3 regions of the Lysinibacillus sp. FSL R7-0073 genome follow, and region 1 is predicted to be linked to each of the others. Evidence: riboswitches for the same ligand, from Rfam matches in the RefSeq annotation. Region 1 holds a riboswitch; each other region holds the start of a gene.
The links. A riboswitch is a leader RNA that binds a small molecule or an ion and turns the genes downstream of it on or off. The one in region 1 is predicted to bind S-adenosylmethionine.

Region 1 (3,283 bases):
CCGATTATTCCTGCCATTGCTGTATAACCGACAAGTGCTACAGCCGTAACTGTAATACCTGAAATAAGTGCTGGTAAGGATTCAGGGATCAGAACTTTCCAAATAATTGTGGCTGTTTTAGCCCCCATTGAACGAGCTGCTTCAATAACACCCTTATCAATTTCTCGTAACGCAATTAATACCATACGCGCATAGAACGGAGCTGCACCGATAATTAAAGCTGGTAAAGCAGCATTAGCTCCACGGATTGTACCTAGTAAAAACTTAGTGAATGGAATTAATAAAATAATTAACACGATAAATGGGATAGAACGGAATATGTTAACGAGCGACCCTGTTAAAAAGCTAACAATTTTATTAGCCCATAACTGATTCGGACTTGTTAAAAATAGGACGATCCCAATGGCTAACCCAAGAATAAATGTAATAACTGTAGAAATGGCCGTCATATATAATGTTTCATACGTAGCCTGCCACATGCTATCCCAGTCTACATTCGGAAAGAGATTAGTTAGCATCTGCAATCACCTCCGTTTGTACTTCCACTGTATTTAAATAGCTTAAGGCTTCAGTCACGTTTGCTTTGGACCCGTCAATTTGCACAATGAGGGTACCATATGCACCATTTTTCGTTTGTGAAATATTTCCGTGTACAATGCTTACTTCCACATCGAATTGCTTTACTAGATGTGAAATAACTGGCTGTTCTGTTTTTTCACCAACAAAAATCAATTTGACAAGTTGTCCAGTTGGATAATTTGCTTTGATTTGTTCTACTGTATCCTGTGTTTCCTTTGTATTTGTAATTTGAGCTACAAATTTCTTAGTAATGGCAGCCTGAGGAGCCTGGAAAACTTGCAATACTTCTCCACGCTCTACAATTTCGCCTGCCTCCATCACTGCTACACGATGACAAATCTTGCGAATGACATGCATTTCATGAGTAATGAGGACAATCGTTAACCCTAAACGTTCATTAATATCCACCAGTAAATCAAGAATGGCATCTGTTGTCTCAGGATCTAGTGCAGATGTTGCCTCATCACATAGTAAAACCTCTGGATTATTTGCTAATGCTCGTGCAATCCCTACACGTTGCTTTTGTCCACCAGACAGCTGCGATGGATATGCTTGCTCGCGACCCTCTAAGCCAACAAGTGCTATCAATTCCTTCACCCGTGCCTCACGTTGAGCTTTTGATACACCTGCAATTTCTAATGGGAAGGCAATGTTTTCTGCAACTGTTCGCGACCAAAGTAGGTTAAAATGTTGAAAAATCATACTAACCTTTTGTCTAGCTGCTCTAAGCTTTTGACCTTTAATCGATGAAAATTCTTGATTGTTCACCGTTACTGTTCCTGCTGTTGGTTTCTCTAAACCATTAAGTAAACGAATCATGGTACTTTTACCAGCGCCACTATAGCCGATAATGCCAAAAATTTCACCCTTATTAATAGTAAGGTTAACATCTTTGACTGCCGTTAATTCGCCATTTGCTGTTTTGTATTTCTTCGTTATATTTTGAAGCTGTATCATAGCGAATACTCCTTTTCTTATATAAAAAAACCCCTTCACTCATAGACAAGTAGAAGGGGTCACGTATTATACGTTGAACCGTTCTCTCATCTTTCAAAGAAAAATCTTTGGGTGATTTGGCACCTTTTCACTATGTGATGGTTGCCGGGCTTCATAGGGCACTTCCCTCCGCCGCTCTTCATAAGAGTTCGATATATTTAATGTTTTAGTAATATATTTGTTACTTTACCACGCTAATAAAGTTCAGTCAATTGATTTTTTTAACAATTCGTACAAAAATGGTACGGATTGAAAAGCATAAATCTTTTCTGTCACTTTGCCGCCATCACAAACAAGTAAACAAGGGACGCTTTCAATTTGATGTTCAATAGCAATTTGCTCCAAAAAATTAATATTTGCTTTCCCTAGTTTTAGGTGAGGTAATAGTTGTTCTACAATTGACATCATTTTCGATGCCACTGCACAAGTACCACACATCTGTGTATATAAATAAAACGCAGCTTTTTCTCCCGACTGTAAAGCCGTCTCCCACTGCTCTTTTGACCATTCTTCCATTTAGTTCACGCAACCTTACAAAATATATTCATTATGGATTGAGAAATGCGCACGCAGTAAAATCATTGCTAACACTTTTCTTGGTGTCGTTTCTACTTCCTTATATGTCGGCATTGTACGTAAATGCTCTGCTTCCGGATAATGTCTGTCCATTAAAGCGCGTAGCTTATCGCCTGAAGTATCAGCATCAAAAAAAGTAAATAGCTCGTAGCCCTCATAGGGGTCTATTAGCTCCTCTAATTGATGCACTCCAATTGTTCCATTCGTACATAGTATTGTAACATTCTCGTTCAAAATTGGCTCAATTTGTAGCTTATCTGAGCGTCCTTCTACTATCAAGCATTTCCCATCGAACATTACGCCACCTCCATTTAGACATACCCACTTATACATTATTATATAATAAAAAACGCCGGTAGTTTCCGACGTTTTTTTGATTATGGCTTGTCTTATTCTGCAGTCATCTCTTCGTATTGTTCTGCTGTCATAAGTTTATCAACTTCTGATGCATCAGCAGGCTCTACGACGATCATCCATGCTTTTTCATATGGTGATTCATTTACGAATTCTGGGCTATCTTCTAAATCTGCATTTACTTCCACTACAGTACCTGAGATTGGTGCATACAATTCAGAAACAGTTTTTACTGATTCTACGCTACCGAATGGATCATCTGTTTTGATTTCATCGCCAACTTGTGGAAGTTCAACGAAAACGATATCTCCTAATTCAGATTGTGCGAAGTGCGTAATACCGATACGTACTTTTCCATCTTCTACTTTTACCCATTCATGCTCTTCAGAGTAACGTAAGTCTTTCGGTGTGCTCATGCAAAAAACCCCTCCATAATTATGTAATATATTCACTTTCAGTGTGCCATACTTCTCCTATAAAAACAAGGATAAAAACGGTTATAACCAAGCTTGCTCAAAATCGGATTCTTTAAACCCTAAAGTTACTTTTTTTCCATCTGTTACGATGGGACGTTTTATTAACATACCATCCGTAGCAAGTAGCTCAAGCTGTTCTTCCTCAGTCATATCAGCTAGCTTGTCCTTCAAACCAAGGTCACGATACTTCATGCCAGAAGTATTAAAAAACTTCTTCAAAGGTAGTTCACTTGCTTGCCATAAAGCTGTTATTTCATCCTTTGTTGGTGGCTGCTCTACGATATGTACCTCTTCATAGGAAA
Region 2 (3,283 bases), 140 kb from region 1:
TCTGTTTTTATTGCCGATTATGCAACTGTTACTGGAGACGTAACAATTGGAGCTGAAACAACTATTTGGTTTAATACCGTGATCCGCGGTGATGTTTCCCCAACAATTATTGGTAAACGGGTAAGTATCCAAGATCTTTGCTGCTTACATCAAAGTCCTAGGTTTCCACTCATTATTGAAGATGAGGTAACAGTAGGCCACCAAGTAACTTTACATAGCTGTACCATTCGAAAAAATGCCTTAATCGGTATGGGCTCCATTATTTTAGACGGAGCAGAGATTGGAGAGGGTGCATTTATTGGAGCCGGAAGTCTCGTGCCTCCTGGTAAAGTCATACCTCCAAATAGCTTAGCATTAGGTCGTCCAGCGAAAGTTGTCCGAGAATTAAACGCTGAGGATAAAGAGGATATGGAACGTATCGTACGTGAATACGCAGAAAAAGGTCAGTATTATAAATCTCTACAAAAATAAAAGCTTATAAAGAAATTGATCCATTATAAAAAATCCCCGCTTTCCATGACAATTTTCAAGGAATAAAGGCGAGGCATTTTTGCAAAAAAACAAAAGGGGCAGAAAAGCCCCTTTTGTTCATAATACATTAGAATAATTTTCTAACGACTTCAGCACTTTAGCACAATAGTTTACAGACGTGCTTTTACGCGTAATGCGTCAGCTTTATCAGTTTGTTCCCATGGTACATTTAAATCTGTACGACCAAAGTGACCATAGGCTGCAGTTTGTTTATAAATTGGACGACGAAGATCAAGCATTTTAATAATACCTGCTGGGCGTAAATCAAATAGCTCACGAACCCATTCTACGATTTCGCTTTCCTTCACTTTTCCTGTACCAAATGTATCAACAGCAATGGAAACAGGCTGTGCCACACCAATTGCATAAGCCAGTTGTACTTCAGCGCGTTCTGCTAAACCAGCTGCTACAATATTTTTAGCTACATAACGTGCCGCATAGGCAGCTGAACGGTCAACTTTTGTTGCATCCTTACCTGAGAATGCACCGCCACCGTGTCGTGCATAGCCACCGTATGTATCAACAATTATCTTACGGCCCGTTAAACCAGCATCTCCTTTTGGCCCACCAATGACGAAACGGCCAGTCGGATTGATAAAGTATTTTGTGTTTGTATCTAATAATTCGCTTGGCACCACAGGAGCAATCACAAGTTGTTTTAGATCAGCCTGAATTTGTTCAAGTGTTGCTTCTTCATCATGCTGTGTTGAAATAACAATTGTATCGACACGTACAGGTACGTTATTGTCATCGTACTCAATTGTTACTTGTGTTTTACCATCGGGGCGTAAATAAGCTAGCTCACCAGATTTACGAACTTCAGTTAAACGACGTGCTAACTTATGAGCTAAGCTAATTGGTAATGGCATTAGCTCAGGTGTTTCATTACATGCATAGCCAAACATTAAGCCTTGGTCCCCTGCACCAATTGCTTCAATATCTGCATCTGTCATAGAACCCTCACGAGCCTCTAAAGCTTGGTCAACACCTTGAGCAATATCTGGAGATTGCTCACCAATTGCTACAAGTACCGCTAAGTTTTCAGCATCAAAGCCATATTTTCCACGTGTATATCCGATTTCTGCAACAGTATCACGTACAATACCTTTGATATCTACATAAGTAGAAGTAGTAATTTCTCCTGCTACTAATACTAATCCTGTTGTTACAGTTGTCTCACACGCTACACGTGCATTTGGATCTTCTGCTAAAATAGCATCTAAAATGGCATCCGAAATCTGGTCACAAATTTTATCTGGATGCCCTTCTGTTACACTTTCTGATGTAAACAGTCGACGTTTTGTCATTTAGTTTTCCTCCTATTACTCTTACAAAAAGTATTTGAATACGGTACTCATTACCCATGTCAAGTCCGCTCCTAAGGATTGAACTCTCAAGCCGCTGTTGTTGTCATTTCACTTTACGTGAAAAAATAACTGCTACTTTTAACACGAGGATTTCGAAAGATCCGTCATTATAATAAGGAAAGAACTACATATACTTACCTTTACATTGATTTTTAACAATAAAAAAATCCTTTACTCACGTTACTATACATGAGGAAAGGAATAATGACTTCGTTACCTTTCACTCTTATCGTTCAAGGGATTTTCCCTTGCATCAGGTTGGCACCAACGCATGTCGTGAAATAATTCATGCAGGTTGCCGGGTTTCACAGGGCCTGACCCTCCACCAGCTCGGGATAAGAGTATCCGTTCAATTTTCATGTTACTGAAAAGGTAGAACGTTGTCAAATATTTTCTTATGTATTACTGTATAGTAAGGAAGGAACAAATAATCGCCATAAAAATTTTCATTCTTGGGTGATGATGTAAACAGAAGAAAATTAATCCCTACAACATACCTAGCATCTTGTGGTAACATATGTGTGGCTCAAATTTTAGACAATTTACTGTAGCATTGAATGTTTTCTACTCGAAAAACATTATTTTTTGTCAGTTTATTGAAAAGTAATAAAAACTCTAAAATAATTTCTTAATTAGTATAGATTATTTAACCAATTGTGTTATACTATTTTTGAAATTAAGAAAAAATCCCTCTAAATCAAGGGAATACTATAAAAAAGGATGGTATTTAATCGATGAATTCAGTAGAAATTGCAAACGAACTGAAGGAATTATTAAGCGGCGGTAACATTAACGTTCAACTTTCAGTACCACAATTAGCAGAAAAAGCTACTTCTCGTGGTGAGGCAATGTTAACAGTAGATGGCGCAGTTCGTGCAGAAACTGGCAAATACACTGGTCGTTCACCTAAAGATAAATATACAGTAGAAGAAGAAAGCACAAAAGATCAAATTGACTGGGGTAAAGTCAATCAACCAATTTCCTCTGAAGTGTTCGATAACCTGTATGTAAAAGTAATAAAATATTTAAAAGAACAAGATGAATTATTTGTATTCAAAGGCTTTGCTGGTGCTGACAAAGATTCACAATTAAGCATCCAAGTTATTAATGAATACGCTTGGCACAACCTTTTCGCTCATCAATTATTTATCCGTCCAACTAAAGACGAATTAGCTTCGCATGTTGCAGACTTCACTGTCATCTCAGCTCCTAACTTTAAAGCAGATCCTGCGGTTGACGGTACTGCTTCTGAAACATTCATCATTGTATCACTTGAAAAGAAAATTATCTTAATTGGTGGTACTGAATATGCTGGTGAAATGAAAAAATCTATTTTCGGTATTATGAACTACTTATTACCACAACAAGGTATCCTTTCTATGCAC
Region 3 (3,283 bases), 1.1 Mb from region 1:
AAATATATGAACGAATAAAGGAAGGCGATTTTCCTCAAATAAAGTATAACGCACTCGTACAGGAGGAAGACCTGATTATAAAAAAAGGAGACCAAATTGAGATTGAATCGATTGAGCTTTCGTATATGTATGATACAAAAGGATTCTATCAGCCCATATACAATGTTTCTGGCAAGTTCAACGACAATGATTGGTTTACTTTAATTCAGGCAAGAAAGTAACAGCTCGTTCCAAATACTTAAGCAAAGCCCAGGCTTCAATTAATAGAGCAACTGGGCTTTTTTATTTTCGACTGTAAGGGGCTTCGATGACGAAAAATCAAATCTATGAGCGTGAACAATTAGAAATGTTAACGAATGATCAATTAGGTTTAGAGAGCATCTATCTTCAAAGAGTATGTTGAATTTGGTAGTATATTACCAAATACTAAAAATGACAAAAGTCATCGAGAGTGAACTTCTCAACGGCTTTTGTCTACAGTCTGAAAATAAAGTTTAGGCTTTCTTTTTTTTCGGGTATCCAATGAGTATCGCTATCACACCACAAATACCAATAAGAATTGGATAGAAAGAGTACGGCAAGATACTAACTGGCGATATTTTAGCTACGCTTGCGGCTACAAGGAATTGGGCTCCGTATGGGAGAAGACCTTGGACTGTACAGGAGAAAATATCTAAAATACTTGCGGACTTTCTCGGCTCAATCTCATACTGGTCAGCAATATTTTTGGCAAGCGGCCCGGCAATTAAAATAGCAATTGTATTATTAGCCGTAGATAAATTAGTTAGACCCACAAGACCAGCTATACCAAATTCAGCACCCTTCTGCGATTTAATCCTGCGCGTTGCAAGACGGAGCAAAAAGTCAATTCCACCATTAAATTTAATAACCTCCACCATTCCAGCTATTAATATAGCTAGAAAGGCGATTTCATACATCCCTTCCATTCCTTCGCCAATCTTTTGTATAAGGCTCATTATGTGATAGCTGCCATCTGCTAAGCCAACAGCACCGGCGAGAATAATCCCTAATGCAAGAACGAGGAAAACATTCATTCCAGATAACGCTAAAATAATAACTAAAACATAGGGAATAATTTTTATCCAATTATAGCTTAGATGCTCTACTTGAGCTGCTTCCCCGGATGTCATAAACCCTAAAATAATGCTTGTGATAATAGCTGCCGGCAATACAATCCAAAAATTGACCTTAAATTTGTCCTTCATTTGCGCGCCTTGTGAACGAACGGCAGTAATAGTAGTATCTGAAATAAAAGATAAATTATCACCAAACATCGAACCGCCTACAACCGCTGCCATCACTAAAGCAATAGATAGCTCCGTAAGATCGCTTATCCCAACTCCAATTGGCGCCAGCGCAACAATCGTCCCCACTGATGTACCCATGGATAGAGAGATGAAACAGGCAATGATGAATAAACCTACGATAAGCAGGTTTTGCGGAATAATCGATAAAGCAAAGTTAACAGTGGAATCTACGGCCCCCATCCCCTTCGCTACCTCTGAAAATGCCCCTGCTAATAGAAAAATAATAACCATCAGCATGACATTTAAATTTCCCGCACCTTGGCAAAAAATATCAACCTTTCGGGAAAACGATTCTTTTCGATTCATCGCTAGAGCTACAGCACCCGAAATGCTGATGGCTACAATGACAGGGAACGCATAAAAATCACCCATTATAACCCCTGAACCAATAAATAAAATCATAAAAACAACAAATGGGATTAGCGCCCATGGATTCTCTTTCTTCATTGTCTACCTCCAAAAATTAAAAATCAGCCATGTTTTTTATTTTTTCACCATAAAAAAGGCCTCATCTTGAAATAACAAGAAGAGGCCTTATATTTAAAACGCTCCTCTTATCTATCAAGAACATTGCTTGCTGGATTTGGCACAGTAACTTAATAGTTCCGCTGCCGAGATTTCATCGGGCCAGTCCCTCCATCTCTCTTGATAAGAAGAAAAAATATTATTTTTGACACAATATTAAAATACTAAAATAAAATATCCATAATTGCAACATGTTTTTAATTAGAAAAAATTCTCAGAATTATCATCAAGTGCGGAATTCAACTTTTTAGACTAATAATACGAAGCTTTGAATGGACACATAAACCGAAAAGATAAATACCCCGACTAGAAACCAACCATATAATTTTCTCTCTCGCCGAAATTCATTAATTCCTAATGTTAACATAAATAAACCTAGAAAAAGGATCATTAAAAAGTTTAGCCGATAATCATGTGGCATAAGTCCGTAAATGGAAAGCGTGATGCCTATCATTGATAAAATAATTTGTACTGTTTTTAACAAAATAATCCCCCTTTTTGCTTGAACGAATACTATCAATTATCTAACCTTTTTTGAATAAACAAATTCTATGATGGGTGAGATGACAAATGTAAGCCCAACAACTAAGATCAAGGGATATTTTTCATGTCATTTAAATCATGCTTTGCCTTTTAACCTTCCAAGCTTTCCGAGATACGTTTGCGCCTAAAAAGCTAAATTTACATGGAGAAGCGATTGAAAAGACATCATTATGGGCCTATTTTTTTACAGGTGTTTGGTTAGTAGTTTCTGCACCAACTGCAATCGTTTGGTTCGCAATGGTTGGTGGCAGTGTAGCATGTACAACTATTGGACATTCAGCTACTGAAAGCTTACTTCCCTTCTTCTTCGGATTTATCACCGTTTCAATCCTTTGGGGGCTAATCCTTTCATATTTAAGTAGCATAGGTGGTAAAATAATGGGGAAAAGGCTTATGTAAATATGTTCGTTTATTTCAGGATTACTCTTTTTGTACGTTACTTTTTATGTATTCTGGAATGGTTTTGAAAAACCTATGTTTTTAATGTTGGTGGCAGAGAAAAAATAAGCGCTTATCCGTGTGTTTATATCTGTCACATTAGCACATTTCATTGCATGATGCCTGCCAAATACTAGTAGTGGTGGTAGAGGGCTAGATTACCCCATAAATTAATTCTCTTAAAATCTCATAAAACAAAAAACCAGATGCCCCTCATAGAAGAGCGCCTGGTTTTATTGTGAAAGTGAATCTTACTAACTTACTTAGTTTTGATTCGTATTAATACTACGCTAAGTTGGGGCGTGGAACAAGTTAAAATATTTTCCATTCAATTTTTGGTAGGAATTTATGTTTTTTCGAGCATAGGAGTTACGCATGTCCTATGTATTTTGCAAGTAGGAAACCTACAAAAAAGACTAGATACCTACATAATTTATGCAAGTTCTAGC

Region 2: linked by a shared signal. The riboswitch ahead of metK (methionine adenosyltransferase) and the one ahead of MKY88_RS19255 (methionine ABC transporter ATP-binding protein) in region 1 are both predicted to bind S-adenosylmethionine.
Region 3: linked by a shared signal. The riboswitch ahead of MKY88_RS13550 (Na+/H+ antiporter NhaC family protein) and the one ahead of MKY88_RS19255 (methionine ABC transporter ATP-binding protein) in region 1 are both predicted to bind S-adenosylmethionine.

The regions. Positions count from the first base shown of each region.
Region 1 covers NZ_JBBPAS010000001.1:3,823,787-3,827,069, forward strand. Annotated here, with positions in the region: gene MKY88_RS19250 (methionine ABC transporter permease) at 1-518, opposite strand, end outside; gene MKY88_RS19255 (methionine ABC transporter ATP-binding protein) at 508-1,536, opposite strand; SAM riboswitch class I at 1,620-1,723, opposite strand; gene MKY88_RS19260 (thioredoxin family protein) at 1,780-2,091, opposite strand; gene MKY88_RS19265 (hypothetical protein) at 2,107-2,448, opposite strand; gene gcvH (glycine cleavage system protein GcvH) at 2,541-2,921, opposite strand; gene MKY88_RS19275 (arsenate reductase family protein) at 3,003-3,283, opposite strand, start outside.
Region 2 covers NZ_JBBPAS010000001.1:3,685,290-3,688,572, forward strand. Annotated here, with positions in the region: gene MKY88_RS18400 (gamma carbonic anhydrase) at 1-471, shown strand, start outside; gene metK (methionine adenosyltransferase) at 642-1,838, opposite strand; SAM riboswitch class I at 2,122-2,240, opposite strand; gene pckA (phosphoenolpyruvate carboxykinase (ATP)) at 2,633-3,283, shown strand, end outside.
Region 3 covers NZ_JBBPAS010000001.1:2,717,954-2,721,236, forward strand. Annotated here, with positions in the region: gene MKY88_RS13545 (VanZ family protein) at 1-221, shown strand, start outside; gene MKY88_RS13550 (Na+/H+ antiporter NhaC family protein) at 495-1,775, opposite strand; SAM riboswitch class I at 1,880-1,983, opposite strand; gene MKY88_RS13555 (DUF3953 domain-containing protein) at 2,101-2,337, opposite strand; gene MKY88_RS24625 (LysE family transporter) at 2,475-2,795, shown strand.